Regions from separate parts of the Shewanella sp. SM87 genome, predicted to be linked through region 1. Evidence: riboswitches for the same ligand, from Rfam matches in the RefSeq annotation. Region 1 holds a riboswitch; the other holds the start of a gene.

Region 1 (7,450 bases):
GCCGCCGCCCAGCACCACACACTGGCCTTCATAGCCAGCAGTAAATATGCCATCGCCAACAATACCGCGAGGGCTTCCCATACGGTCATCACATGGACTTCACCAAAGGCCGTATTAACGCTCTCGACCAAGGTTAACCATAAATCTGTCATAGTGTTGTTCTCATTGCCTATTTGTCGCTTACATGGCGGTCAATCATTATTCGCTGTGGGCTAAATTCAGCTCACCACCGATAAACTTACACACAAATACCGCCTTGCCCCACTTCTCATGGGCAGCTTGCATCTCGGTCGCTAGCATAGTCATCACATCTAAATAATCGCCGCACACTTGAGTTGCCATCGCATTAGTCACGCGCTCGATATTGGGATAGCTATCCACGCGGCCAATAAACCACTTGATAGGATCGAGGTAATTTTCATTAAAGGGATACATGCTAATTTCTGCGGTCAGTTTCATTTTAATTCCTTGATATTCTGAAGTAAGGCTGTAGCCCAAATACTGGGCTACAGTTCAGTTAACACTTAAATGATTATGCTCACTTTAAAATGAGCTATTACATAAACTTAACGTTAAAGGTTACGCCAATCTGACGCGGATCGCCGTAACGAATATATTGCTTTTCCGCCCAACCGTTATCTGGCTCATTGCCAAAATAGAAGCCACGCACACCGTATTCTTCATTAAACAGATTGCGTCCCCACAAATATGCCGACCATGCGTTCGCCTCATAACCTACGCGTGCATTGACGATAGTGTAGGGTTCAGAGCGGGATTCATTGCTGTCTGAATAATAGAATTCACTCTTACCGCTAAGATTCAGGTTCGCAAACCAACCCGAATTAGCACGATAAGTCCCGCCAAGGCTGTAGGTAAGATGTGGAGAATGGGCTAGATCGCGGCCAGTTAAATCCACCTCAGTGCCATATTTGTCCTGATACTGGTAGTCACCGTAGGCCGTTTCTAACCAACCTAAGCTTGAGTAAACTTGCAGATTATCCGTGGCATACCAGGTTGCATCTAACTCAGCGCCATAGTTATTCGAACTGCCTGCATTTTCAGTGAACAAGATAAAACGCTGTGGTTTATCGGGATCTTGCTGTGATGCAGCCACCTGTTGATCTTGTCTGTCCATATAGAACAGCGCCAAATTAGTATCGATAAGTCCAGCTAACCAATGGGATTTAAGGCCGATTTCATAGTTATAGAGCGTCTCAGTACTAAACTCTTTTTTATCGTTCAATTCGACGGGCAAAGTCATGTTGAAACCGCCCGCCTTGTAACCGCGTGCGACTCGGACATAAGCATTGTGCGAGTCGTTCAGCACTTTACTCACAGCAATATGACCGCCCCACATGGTTTCGCTCGGGTCGAAATTATCGTTATTCGTATCAGAGTAATGGCTGTTGCGGCGCTCTAAACGTAGCCCCACAGATAAAGCATAATTTGAGCCCAAATCCGTATCGAGCTGACCAAACAGTGCATAGTTTGTCGCCTCATACTCTGAGTCTAAGACTTCATCTAGCGAAGTATTGTACTCAGAATACAATTGGTTATCTTCTTTCAGATTCATGGCATACACACCAAGCAACCAATCAGTACTCTCTGCAAAAATACGGCCCTGCTCGGTAGAACTTAGGCGAAACTCTTGCGACGCGGTTTTACGCTGACCCGTTTTATCCCAAAAATAATCGTATTGACACGGCGCCAGATTGCCATTGTCATCATTGCATTGCTTAGAGGCCCAATATTCTGAGTTAGCCCAATCGCCATCGTAACTGTAATGGTGATCGGTATTCGCAAAAGAGGTTAACGAAGTTAATTCGAAGTTTTCTGCGCCGGAATAGGTCGCTTTAAAACCCGCGCCTGTGGTGCGTTGGCTATCGACACCCGGTTGATCCGATGTTGTCTGGGTTGGTGAATTGGTTAAACTCCAGACATCATAGCCATTATCAAAATCGGCATGCAGCACAGTTAAATCAAACTGCAAATCATCTGTCGCATACCAGCGCAGCTTAGCGCGGCCGCTGAATTCATCGCGACCATTGGTATCATCACGGTCTAAATACAGGTTATCGTGGTAACCATTTTGCTGATGTTGCTGCATTGACACACGATAAAGCAGCTTGCCAGAATCCGTTAATGGGCCAGAACTGAAACCACTAAAAGTGCGTAAATCATCATCGCCTAACGACACTTCGCCGCCATGCTCAAACACATCAGTTGGATCGTTACTCTTCAGATAAATCAGTCCCGCTAAGGCATTCGCGCCGTAACGCGTCCCCTGCGGTCCACGAAGCACTTCGACCTGCTGTAAATCGTACATGCTCGACACCATACCAATACCGGATAAATCGATATCATCTATGATGTAACCCACGGAAGAATTAGGTGCGCCTTGGTATTGTTCCTGTTCCCCTACACCGCGAATTTGAAAATATTTCGGCCGAGAGCTTCCACCTGACCAGTTAAAATTGGCGATAGAATTAAGCAGATCTTCAAAGTGTTGCGCACTTTCATCCTGAATTTTTTGACTGTCGATAACGGTAATGCTTGAAGGCATTTTTTCTAAACTTGAGCTGCGAAAATCCGCCGTCACCACCATGACTTCCATCTCAGGGCTGGGATCAGGTTTATCGATAGCATCGGTTTGTGCAAATGCAGCAGTGCTCAGCGCTGCGGCGATGGCTAACGCCAGCGGCGCTCGGGCTAAAAATAAGCTTGGCGATACGGTTGAAAATGGAGATTGATGGTTTGACGTTTTACGGTTTGACATAGGACCTCAAATATAATGTTTGAGATCCGGCAACGAATAAGCGATTCAGAAGTGTGCTGTTGATTGGCCCATTCCTACGCCGGTATTAGCCGGATCAGGTTCTAAGGGTTCGTCAGATGACATCTCAGTTTGCAGCCGTTAACGTTAAAATCAGAGTAACATTAATGCACAACAAACACCCCTTGGCGGCGCCTAGTATACATGACGGAAATAAAAAGTGGGCACTCTTATCTCTGCGATTCAATTAAATGTCGCGAAAACCACTGCCCTTCAGTTCGTATGATGAAAATATCTTTAGTAGCCGCCTAAATCCTTTCGTCCATTTGACCGCCTATCATGATAATGCTATAGAGGGTCGCAATTTCGAACACAGTAAGAGGATCATAGTCGATGCAGCTAAAACCTTTATCGAAAGGACGTTATAGCCAGCGATGGGAGCAAGACTATCCACTTATTGAAGCGGTTGTACTTAGCTGTATCAGCGAAATAAAAATGCTCAAAAAAGGCGCTCACCTCATGACGCAGGGGGAAGCGATGGCATCACTTGTATTGGTGAAGCAAGGTCGCGTATCACTCGGCCATACCGCGAGAAATGGTCGGTGTTTTCAATTAGGTACTATTGATTGTGATTCACAGCTGTTTGGCGAAATGGAGTTCTTCACCCAGTACCACTGTCAACTAGACATTATTGCCAGTGAACCCTTAGAAATCATGTTGATTAGCGCTGAAAAACTGCAACATTGCCTCGGTCAACACCCTCAACTCGCGCTATTTTTCGCTAGTGCAATTGCGATTGACTACCAAGACACAGTGGATATTTTTACTCGGCGACTGCTCTATCCCATCAGTTATAACGTGGCATTTGATATTTACCATGAATACTTAAATGACTTGCCCGTAGATGGCTTTAGTAAACGTTATTTAGAGGCTGAACGATTTGGCACTACCGACCGAGTCTACCGTCGGGCGCTACAAAATCTTGAGGAACGAGGCTTAATTGAGCGGAAAAAAGATGGCATTCGGATTTGTGATCTCAACGCACTCAAGAAATTTGTTGAAGCAGGTATATAACCGCTTTCAACATAACCCACACTCGACTTAATTTAACAACCGAGTGTGGGATGGATGCACAGGTAAATTAACTTACCGATGGCGAGTGTTGTTCCATAGCCGATTTCATCCGACTTGAAACGATCAATAGCATAAATATCGCTGCGTAAAGCAGAGGAATCACATACATCACTGTTTGTAATCCGATAATACGTTCAAAGAAAGAACTGATGGCTGGGCTAAACATCGCCCCTGCACTTCCGCTAATAAGTATATATGACACATTTTTGCTGCTGGCTTTTTTTACAAAAGACACGCCATAAGCAATAAATGCATTATAAAGCGCGGCACACACAAAACCGTAACCATAGGTTAAATAAGCTATCCAATTAAGATTATTGGTACTGACAATGGCAGCGGTGATCACCATAGCTAAAGCAATAATACCAACTAAGAAATGGTGAATCTTTACACGAGTCACAATCACAGTCGAAATTAACGCCCCAATTAGCGCAGCGGACCAATACTGGGTAATAATATTACCGGCATCTTCAAACGGAATATCAAATTTTTGTTTTACAAATAAAGGTGCCCAAGTTAAAAAAGTATATAAAGCCAGCATTCCTAAAAATAAACCAATACCTCCACTAATAATACCGAGATTCCATTCAGACTGTTGTTTCTCTTGTGTTGTAGAAGATTGCTCGCAAATAGAGAAATGAGTGAACAAGGTAATAATGACTGTACCGAACGCCACTAAACCTACGGCTAAATAGCTATAACTCCATGATAATGAACTTGTTAAGGCATAAGTCGTTATCAATGGGAAAATAACGCCTGCAATATTAAATGTCGCATCTTGCACCACTAACATTGTGCTTTGTAATTTCTCTTGCCACACAGACACCACAATCGTACCAGCAATACATAAACCGATACCGCCACAAAAACCAATTAAGGTCATTGCTACCATCACAACTTGTAGGGAATTGGTTAGATGTAAAGCCAGAGCAGAAAGAGCAACCAGACTGTAACTTATCAAGGTCATTCTTTTGATACCCATTTTTTCAATAAATAAAAATGCTGCAATCGTCCCCGCAAGTGCACCGCCATTAAGCAATGAAAAAATTGATGCAACTTCGTTAACATTAGCGGCAAATTTCTCAGCTATGGGTTCAATCAACATCCCAAATTGGGTCGCAAAGCCCGCCATAATAAAATTGGCGAGAAAACTGATGGCTGTTAAAGTAATTTTATTATTCATTATGTCATTCCATAAGTGAAATGCTAAGGGTTCAAAGGATGGCTTTAAACCTAATTGAGGGCGGTTTCTAACGCGAGCTCGATCATATTATTAAAAGAGAGTTGGCGTTCTTCGGCCGTTGTTTCTTCACCGGTTAAACAATGATCCGATACCGTTAAAATGGCTAATGATTCGATACCTTGTTGGTGTGACAATCCATAAAGCCCCGCCACTTCCATATCAATACCTAATACCCCAAAACGTTCAAGTGCGGGGATCATATCTTCATCGGGATCGTAATAAAGATCGCCACTAAAGATATTGCCAACTTTTACACTAATGCCTTTCTCATTCGCTGTTGTATAGGCTTTATGCAATAAAGAAAAGGTCGCAGAAGTTGCCATTTGGTAGCCGCTACTACGCTTAGCGTTAGTAGGTGAATCCGTGCCTGCGGCTTGGGCTAAAATGACATCTCGCATTTGTACATGTTTTTGTGTTGCACCTAAACTGCCAATACGAATAATGCGTTTCACGCCAAAATAATTAATCAGCTCATGGCCATAGAGCACCATAGATGAAATACCCATACCATGACCCATAACGGAAATGCGCTGTCCTTGGTAAAAGCCCGTGTAACCAAGCATATTGCGAACATTCGTGACTTCTACGGCATCGGTGAGATAGGTTTCAGCGATATATTTAGCACGGAGTGGATCACCCGGCATAATAACAGTTTCAGCAAAATCAGTAGGTTGAGCATTAATATGAGCAGTCATCTTTCTATCCTCATGTGGTAATATGCAGATAGTAGTGCTCAATCACTGAATGTATTTAGGACTAAAGTCCGGATTTCACCTTGCCGTAAACCTTTTTGCTTAAAAATGGGTAATTTATCGCAACTTTCAATGTCAAAAAGACGAAAGCTAATAACATTTGAGTGACCTTAAGGTCATTGAAAGTTGATGTAAAACGAATAAAAAGGCTTACTCCTTAAAAGAAGTAAGCCATTTTAGAACGGGTTTAATATCAAAAAATCAATTAAACACGGAATAAACTAAACAGAAGCAAACTCAAGCTTAGTTTGAAAAGGTTTCACGCACGTATACATCAAATTTAACCACTTGGGCATTAGGTGCAACAGCGCCGACTTGCAATTGCTGTTTACCGTGTAATTTCACCGATTTCCAGCTGGTCGCTTCATCTTCGATAGTAAAGCCGCTGGCATCGTACCAAGTGAATTTATATTGCACACGCATATCGGAAGAGGATTTGCTAACAATCAACGCTGAGCCCTGCACTAAATCACCGACTCGGCGTGCATCCACACTCTGTACCGCAATATCTCGGGCAAAGCTGGAATTATCGACGCGGGTTTCACCCAGTGAACTCACTGAAATCCCTGCGGTATGTGAGGCACAAGCACCTAAGGTAAGCGCTGCGGCCAGTAATAACCCTGTATAAACTTGTTTCATATATTTCTCCTAGTCACGCCACAAAATACGCAGCTAGCGCATCATTTCCCATTAAACGACAAACTAATCGAACAGTGCTGAACTCATGCTTAATAACATAGGTTAAATAAAGCATTCTCAATCTAAAATAGTGAATCAGTCATGCTTCATCAATCTAAACTTAATCAGATTAATCAATCAAAAAATGTGCCCGTGCCGTAGCAATAAGCTGCTTACGATTGGTTTGCCAACAATCAATATTCACGTTGGCGACTCGTCGACCCTGACGGGTAATACGACACTCAGCAAAACTATCCTTGTGCAGGCCTGCACGTAAATAGTCGATTGAAAAATCAACGACTTTAGGCACCTTTGCCGTTTGCATAAATACCATTAACTGCACTATCGCCGACATTTCCATAAAGCCCGCAATCACGCCACCATGAATGGCGGGCAACACAGGATTACCGATATTGTCGTCTTTAGCGGGCAATTTAAAAATCAGTTCATCACCAAAACGCTCCACCTTCATGCCAATAAATTTGGCATAGGGAACGTGCTCAAGTAAATGGCCAAAATCATTAAGTTCAGTGGCGCGTTTAACTATGCCTTGCACATCAATAGGCGCTTTAACCTGTGCGTTTTGAGTTGTACTGGCGGCATCTAGTATCGAATTATTTGCGCTCATCACTCTCTCCTATCGCAGGCACGGCTTCACCCATTAACGCTTGCCTAAAGGCATCACCGACCATTTCAGGGCTGATCCGCATAAAAGAGCCGACGGCATGGGCGATGGGATCGTCGATACTGTCTTGGTAAGCAATTGCACGGGTAAAGGCAATATTAGAAGACAACTTGTAACATTCAGCAAATCCAAACACTGGCTTATGGGGCTGAGCGGGCTTCATGTAGTCCACCCGCAAATCGAGC
Region 2 (7,450 bases), on a different contig from region 1:
ACCGTCGCAAAGAACCTCTGCGTGAGCAAGCGGTTGGTTTTTACTCATGCTTAGCAACCAACTCATGCTTTACAGCCAGTTCTTCAGACAAGCTACATTGCTCCCAAGCTTGGCTCAACTCTGCAAATGCTGCGACTGGATCCTGAGCCTCGGTTATTGCGCGCACCACAGCAATATTGCCGACCCCAGTGGCTTTCACCTTTGCCAGATTAGCTAAGTCGATGCCGCCAATGGCGACCAAGGGATAGTGGTCTTGGAGTAACGCCACATAATGTTTAAGTTTTGCGAGCCCTTGGGGCGCCGAAGGCATTTGCTTCGTCGTGGTTGAGAATATATGCCCAAGCGCTATGTAGGATGGCGAGTATTGATGCGCCAATAGCAACTCGAAATAACTGTGGCTCGATATGCCTAGCGCGAGCCCCGCGGCTTGAATGGCCGCTAAGTCGGTAACGGCGAGATCTTCTTGGCCTAAATGTACCCCAAATGCATGGTATTTTATCGCTAACTGCCAGTGATCATTGATAAAAAGCTGCGCATTAAAATGCTTACCTAAGGCAATGGCCGTTTGAATTTGTGCTTCTAATTCGGAGCCAATTAACTCAGGTTCGCCTAACTTAGATTTGCCTGACTCACATCTACTTAGCGCAGACTTGCCTAAATTAGATTCGGCTGGCGCTGCAGTAGTTAATTCGCTGATGTCGGTTTTTATCCGTAACTGCAGGGTTTTAACGCCCGCAGCTAACAAACTCTCCAGCATGGTTAAGTCACTCACCACAGGGTAAACACCAAGATCGGCATCGAGCACTTTAAAACCGTGGGATAAAATATTTTGAGGTTGCGTCGAGGCTATTCTTACCTGAGCGGTTGCCTGATCTGTTGCGGATAAAACTGTTGCAACTAAATCATTACCAACATCAAGGTGTTGATTGATACCATTATCACAACACTGCCTTATCTTGGCATAGCGGGACAAGTCATTAGGCCAACCCGTACGGGCCAACGGCCCTGGACCTTGCCCTAAGCCAATCGCTGCGCTTAAACCTTGACTCACATAGGCTTTGGCAACAACCACCGCATCTTGCAATACAAAACCTTGCGCTAACACGGCGACAATGGCCGATGACAAAGTGCAGCCGCTACCATGATTATGACGGGTATTAACCCGCTGGCTGGCTAACCAGAAGCGCCCATTTTGATGCAGCTCAGAGCTCGCGCGTACTTGATGGCAAACCAGATAATCCTCGGCCAGCCCATGATCCCAGCCGTTGCTATCGAGAGTGCTAACATGAACGTTAGCCTGAGTTTGAGCATGAGTGTTATCGTGAGTTTTAGCATGAGTATCATCAAGAATATCAGTGCTGCCAAAGCTCACATCGCCCCCTTTAGCGAGCACACTGCAATCTAAACTCTGGGATAAAGCCTGTGCTGCAGCAGCGAATTGTGCTTTCGTTGAAACATCACTGTGAGTTAACCGCCCAAGTTCAAGCACATTGGGTGTGATAAGTTCGATTAAACCTTTGAAAGGCCTAAAATCTAAGGCTGATTTAGCCGTACTTTTTATATCCTGACAGTTATCTACTGCTAATGCATCGCCACAACTGGCGACCATCACAGGATCGACAATGACAGGCACAGATGAATAGTGGATTTTAAAACTCGCGATCCAATCTGCCAGCAATGCCACTTGAGTTTGATCTGCCAGTAAGCCGATTTTAATTGCTTTGGGTGGCAAGTCTGAAAGTAAAGTGGTCAACTGAGCCATTAACATCGCCGCTGATACGGGCTCGACTAAAGTGACCGCCACTGAGCTTTGCGCCGTCACTGTGGTGATCACGCTGCAACCGTGACAACCCAAATCTTGAATCGTGGCCAAGTCCGCCTGAATACCGGCACCGCCGCCGCTGTCTGAACCAGCTATAGTCCAAACAATCGCGGGGCGCTCGGTATTCATGGGCAATTTCCCCCCATGAATACCCTGCATAATTAGGCTTCCTCAACATCGGCGACAAGCTTGTCTATCACCTGATAGATCTCGGCACCCGAGGCAGCAAATTGTGCCGATTTTAGCGCCATTGCCGCTTCCAACTCCTGCGGCGTCTTGATTGTGACTTGCATGGCTTGGGCAGCCGCTTCAACTTGCTCCGCTTTCGCTTGTGCCGCCTCTAAGCCAGCGGCATAGGCGCGAACATCTTGGGTGATTTTCATCGAACAAAATTTAGGGCCGCACATAGAGCAAAAATGCGCGACTTTAGCGGATTCCTGCGGTAAAGATTCATCGTGATAAGCACGCGCGGTTTCAGGATCGAGTCCTAAGTTATATTGATCTTCCCAGCGGAATTCGAAACGCGCCTTTGCCAGCGCATTATCACGAATTTGCGCACTCGGATGACCTTTCGCCACATCGGCGGCGTGTGCAGCAATCTTGTAGGCAATCAAACCTTGCTTAACATCTTGTTTATTCGGTAATCCTAAGTGTTCTTTTGGCGTGACATAACACAACATAGCGCAGCCGTACCAAGCTATCATGGCCGCGCCTATGCCGGAGGTGAAATGATCATACCCAGGTGCAATATCGGTGATTTGTGGGCCAAGGGTGTAAAACGGCGCTTCGTCGCAGTGAACTAACTGCTTGTCCATGTTCTCTTTAATGAGCTGCATCGGGATATGTCCCGGCCCTTCGATAATGGTTTGCACGTCGTATTCCCACGCGATTTTGACTAGTTCACCTAAGGTTTCAAGCTCTGCAAACTGGGCGGCATCATTAGCGTCGGCAATCGAGCCTGGACGCATACCATCGCCTAAAGACAGGGATACATCGTAGGCGACGCAAAGCTCACAGATCTCACGAAAATGGCTGTAGAGGAAGTTTTCCTTATGATGGCTCAAGCACCATTTGGCCATGATTGAACCGCCGCGGGAAACGATCCCAGTAACGCGTTTAGCCGTCATCGGCACATAACGAAGCAGCACACCAGCATGAATCGTAAAATAATCAACACCTTGCTCCGCTTGTTCAATCAAGGTATCGCGGAACACTTCCCAGGTTAAATCCTCTGCTACGCCGTTCACTTTCTCCAGCGCTTGATAAATCGGCACTGTGCCGATGGGCACTGGTGAGTTGCGGATGATCCACTCGCGGGTCTCGTGAATATAACGACCCGTGGATAAATCCATGACAGTATCCGCGCCCCAACGGGTAGACCAGACGAGCTTTTCTACTTCTTCCTCGATGGAAGACGTCACCGCAGAATTACCGATATTGGCGTTCACTTTCACCAGAAAATTACGCCCGATAATCATAGGTTCGGCTTCGGGATGGTTAATATTCAGCGGAATAATCGCGCGGCCACGGGCAACTTCGGCGCGGACAAATTCGGCGGTAATCGGTTCACCAACTAAGGCACCAAAGGCTTCGCCCTTGGCTTTACGATTGAGGATTTCATCCTGTACTTCGGCGAGTGCCATGTTCTCGCGGATCGCCACATATTCCATTTCGGGCGTGATAATCCCTTGACGGGCATAGTGTAATTGACTGACTCGTTTACCCTGAAGCGCTCTGCGTGGGCGGACAATTGCACTCGAACCTGCCTCAAAACGCAGATGGTCTAAACCGTCGTCGGCGAGTCTTTGTTGGGTAAAATCTGAGGTGGCACAGGGTAATTGCTCTGTGTCGTTGCGGGCTAGGATCCAGTTTTGTCTTAATTTACCAAGGCCTAGACGCACATTGATGTCGGCCTCAGGATCGGAATAAGGTCCGGCGCAATCGTACACTCGGATTGGCGGATTTTTCTCCATGATAGGCGCATCATCTGTTCCGCCCACCAGCGTGTCAGTCTGCAGAATGTGTCGCATGCCAACGCGAATATCGGCACTTGAACCTTCGAGATAAATCTTTTGTGAATTAGGATGTTGCAGCGGCGCTAACGTATCGATAAAGGCTTGGGCCTGCGCGCGGGTTTCGCGGCGACTCGGCGCCTTAGGCACGATTGATTGACTAGACTCAGCCGATTTATTAGGCACGATTGATTGACTAGACTCAGCCGATTTATTAGGCACTGTCGATTTATTAGGGATTGTCGATTCTGGCGCTGTTATTTCTATCGAATTGGCAGCTACAGCTGGGTTTTGGTTTGAACTGGACATAAGCAATCTCACGTTAAAAAATGGAGTTGCTTGTCTGGAGAATTGAGTTGTTGATAGCTGGACACGGCAATCAATTTTTGTGGCCAACACTGGCTTCAAAAATTGAGTTACCCTGCTCAATAACAATTAAATCTAAACATTAAGTCTTAAAACACTGCTGAGTTAACAGGTGTTCAAGCCGTCTATTTTGGCGATTTAATATGTGTTATTACGCTTGTTTCCTTCGCAGGTTTTAACCTGATCAGGTTCAACGGATCCCGAATAAACGGTCTCAGCCAAGAGGCACTCCGACAAGATGAGTGCGCAGTATAGACAGAAGCGGCAGCAACAAACAAGGAAAAAAGTAATTAAAAACCTTAACTACCAATCCAAAATAAAGATTCATAATTTGTTGTTTTTAATTAAGTAAATTAAATTAAACTAGCAAAGTTGTGATTATCGTGAAAATAGATCATGAAAGAAAGTCACTATTTATGGGGTTTGAGCATCATTTTGTTTAATCGAGATTGAATGGCATCATCAATAGCTTGATTGATTTTTTTGCCACTGCAGTCAAATGGGAAGCCTAAATTTTCGGCGTAAGGATTAACTTGAGTGCCGACTTGTACCACGCGATAACAAGTATCCCCTTTACGCACAATACGATTTGGGTCTAAGGGTAAATCTAGACTCGTTGTGTCACCGAAATCATCGGCATTAGGGACAAATAGCACCTCCATCTCTGGGCTCATTTCACTCATATTCGATTTCCGGGTGAACTTATCGGCCTGTTCAATGACGAGATCATCGAGCGCTTGCTCGCGCTGACGTTCAAAATATTGCTGCGTGAATAAATCATGCTTGAGCTTGTCGCTATTGTGATCTCACCTTCTGCTGCAGGCGAGCTCTTAGCGCCAAGCTGCGGCTTTAATTCTGAGGTATCCAACGTATTCGTTGGTTTTATTGCCATCGTTTCAGTGGGTTGTTCATCACTTGGGGCAATTGATTGAGTTTTCTTTGATTGAGATTGGCTCGATTGAGTGATGTTCGGTTTAACCGTATCTGGGTTCACTTTTTCTGATTCTACTTTTTCAGAGACGGCCTTTTCGGGTGCTATTGTTTCAGGCATGACCTTTTCAAGTATTGGCAGAGGCTTAACTTGAGTTGGAGGCGTGGGAACAATTGTAGGCGTAACAGAACTTGTCGCTTCAGTCTTATCCTCGGCCTTTATCTCAGTTTCGGACTCTGAGGTTTCGGCTTTCTCTACCGCGGGAGCATAAATAAAGTAAGCCTTGATCGCTGCCACTTTAGGGCCACGACTTTCTATTTCCTTCAATCCGAAGGGATTTAACTGCGGGCGCCACAAAATACAGATAAGTAAAAATAAACACGCATGCACTAAGACCACAAAAAATAACAGACTTAATTCTTTGAAATATGGCTGACGAGCACGTAAAACGGATCCCGTCCCCAATCCCTGAGCACTAGTTTGTATCGTCCCAGACAGTTCAGGTTTGGATTCAGACTCAGGAACCAATTTATGTTGATGTTGATCTTGATGTTCAGCATGGATTTCTTGCAGTACCAAATCTTGGGTTTTATCTTGAGCTATGCCTTTGATGTCATGCTTAGAGGCTGAATGACCTGCATCGCTATTGAACGCTAATGGCTCCGTATCAGTGGTAAAAACAGGCGTTTGAGCAGCATCCAGTTCACCGAGCTGATGATCAAAGGCGATAAAAGTCTCACCTTCTGGCGATGTGACCGAAATCAGCAAAGCACTATCGACATCATCTCCAATCGCTATCGCTGTAGGAGATGCTGTCAATAAAGGCGCGGCCTTGGGTTGATGTTGAAAAGGCAAAATCCATCCTTAGGTTTTGTATAGTATCCATTGATTTCAATGATGCTTAACGTGGAACGATTACACTCTAATTCAATATCAATCCAATATCGGGTTGGTGAATATTGAAAGCGAATTATCTATTGATTGCATTTACTTACGAGTGCTCAACGCAGATTAGAGGAGGCAAACAGGGTAAAGTTCAACGCGAATACAACACGCTACAAGCACAGTACTTTACGCCAGTGCTTGATAAGTCACTTGTTAGTTAAGACAAATAAGGCTGGGAATTGGGATCATAATCGCGCTAAATTGAATGTTAAATCTCACGTCTTGAAGCGAGTAACATCATCAATGCGATGCACTGATGGGAGTGCAAGACGGCGTTAAAAATCTAAAAGATGAAAAATAGAAGCCAATCACGAAATTTAAGCTTACAAGTGTACGCTTAAATATGGTGGTTTATTTTCCTAACTGATAGACTCAGTCATTATCGTTTGCGAGTGTGTATCTACCATGTCGAGTCAAAGTGTTATCGAACAACAAAACCCAGCTAACATCTCAGCTAAGTCTGGGCCGTATAGTATTAAAGAAGAAATCGCTAATAGCGTATCCCATGGCTTAGGCGTCATCGCAGGCATAGTTGCATTGGTACTGATGTTACTCAAAGGGCAAGATCATCTAACGCCAATTCAACTAACAGGCGTTGCCATTTATGGTGCGAGCATCATAGTGCTTTTTCTATGCTCAACCTTATACCACAGCGTTAGCCATTCAGGCTGGAAACATAAACTTAAGATCGCCGATCACTGCGCTATTTACTGTTTAATTGCAGGAACTTACACACCTTTGATGCTGATAAGCTTACAAGGCACGCAGTCGATAGTGATTTTAACGGCCATTTGGTCGCTTGCAATTGGTGGGATCCTATTTAAGACACTGTTTATTCACAAATTCAAAAAGTTAAGCTTAGTCTTGTATCTCGCTATGGGCTGGCTATGTGTCACTGTGATGGGCGATTTAACGGCGGCGATGTCAGAGGTAGGGTTTAATCTATTGATCTTAGGTGGGTTATTTTACACATTAGGGGTTGTATTCTACGTCGGTAAACGCATTCCATTCAACCATGCCATTTGGCATTTGTTTGTGCTCGGCGGTGCCATGAGCCACTTTCTGTGTATATATCTGACTGTTATTTAAATGACTATGATTTAACTGATAGTGATTTAAATGACTATGACTTAACAGATGGTGATTCAGCTGACGGTGATTTATCTATGGGTCAAAGCTAAAAGTCGTTAATTATCTATTCAAACACTTCCTCGAACGCTCTCTCAAACACCGCAATCAAGTACGGCTATTCAATTCAGTAAACAGCGACGCTAATACCGTCGCTTGTTCTGCTCTGCCACACTGGCGCCAAAGCGCAATAATACATTCTGCGGTACACAAGCCCCCTTCTTGCTGATTACGCCGCAATATAAA

The links. Region 1 has a riboswitch for thiamine pyrophosphate ahead of L5M11_RS16690 (TonB-dependent receptor). Riboswitches for the same ligand answer to the same signal wherever they lie in the genome.
Region 2: it holds a riboswitch for thiamine pyrophosphate, as region 1 does, so the genes downstream of both, thiC (phosphomethylpyrimidine synthase ThiC) here and L5M11_RS16690 (TonB-dependent receptor) in region 1, are expected to answer to the same signal.

Annotation. Positions count from the first base shown of each region.
Region 1 covers NZ_JAKKSC010000022.1:56,186-63,635, reverse strand. Annotated here, with positions in the region: gene pnuC (nicotinamide riboside transporter PnuC) at 1-152, opposite strand, end outside; gene L5M11_RS16695 (hypothetical protein) at 199-459, opposite strand; gene L5M11_RS16690 (TonB-dependent receptor) at 557-2,776, opposite strand; TPP riboswitch at 2,831-2,969, opposite strand; gene L5M11_RS16685 (Crp/Fnr family transcriptional regulator) at 3,167-3,847, shown strand; gene tsgA (MFS transporter TsgA) at 3,915-5,090, opposite strand; gene deoD (purine-nucleoside phosphorylase) at 5,141-5,845, opposite strand; gene L5M11_RS16670 (YcfL family protein) at 6,146-6,541, opposite strand; gene L5M11_RS16665 (PaaI family thioesterase) at 6,711-7,208, opposite strand; gene L5M11_RS16660 (PaaI family thioesterase) at 7,195-7,450, opposite strand, start outside.
Region 2 covers NZ_JAKKSC010000008.1:97,255-104,704, forward strand. Annotated here, with positions in the region: gene L5M11_RS08470 (HesA/MoeB/ThiF family protein) at 1-48, opposite strand, end outside; gene L5M11_RS08475 (bifunctional hydroxymethylpyrimidine kinase/phosphomethylpyrimidine kinase) at 41-1,981, opposite strand; gene thiC (phosphomethylpyrimidine synthase ThiC) at 1,984-4,143, opposite strand; TPP riboswitch at 4,345-4,443, opposite strand; partial or broken gene L5M11_RS08485 (hypothetical protein) at 4,611-5,986, opposite strand; gene trhA (PAQR family membrane homeostasis protein TrhA) at 6,482-7,165, shown strand; gene L5M11_RS08495 (tRNA-uridine aminocarboxypropyltransferase) at 7,313-7,450, opposite strand, start outside.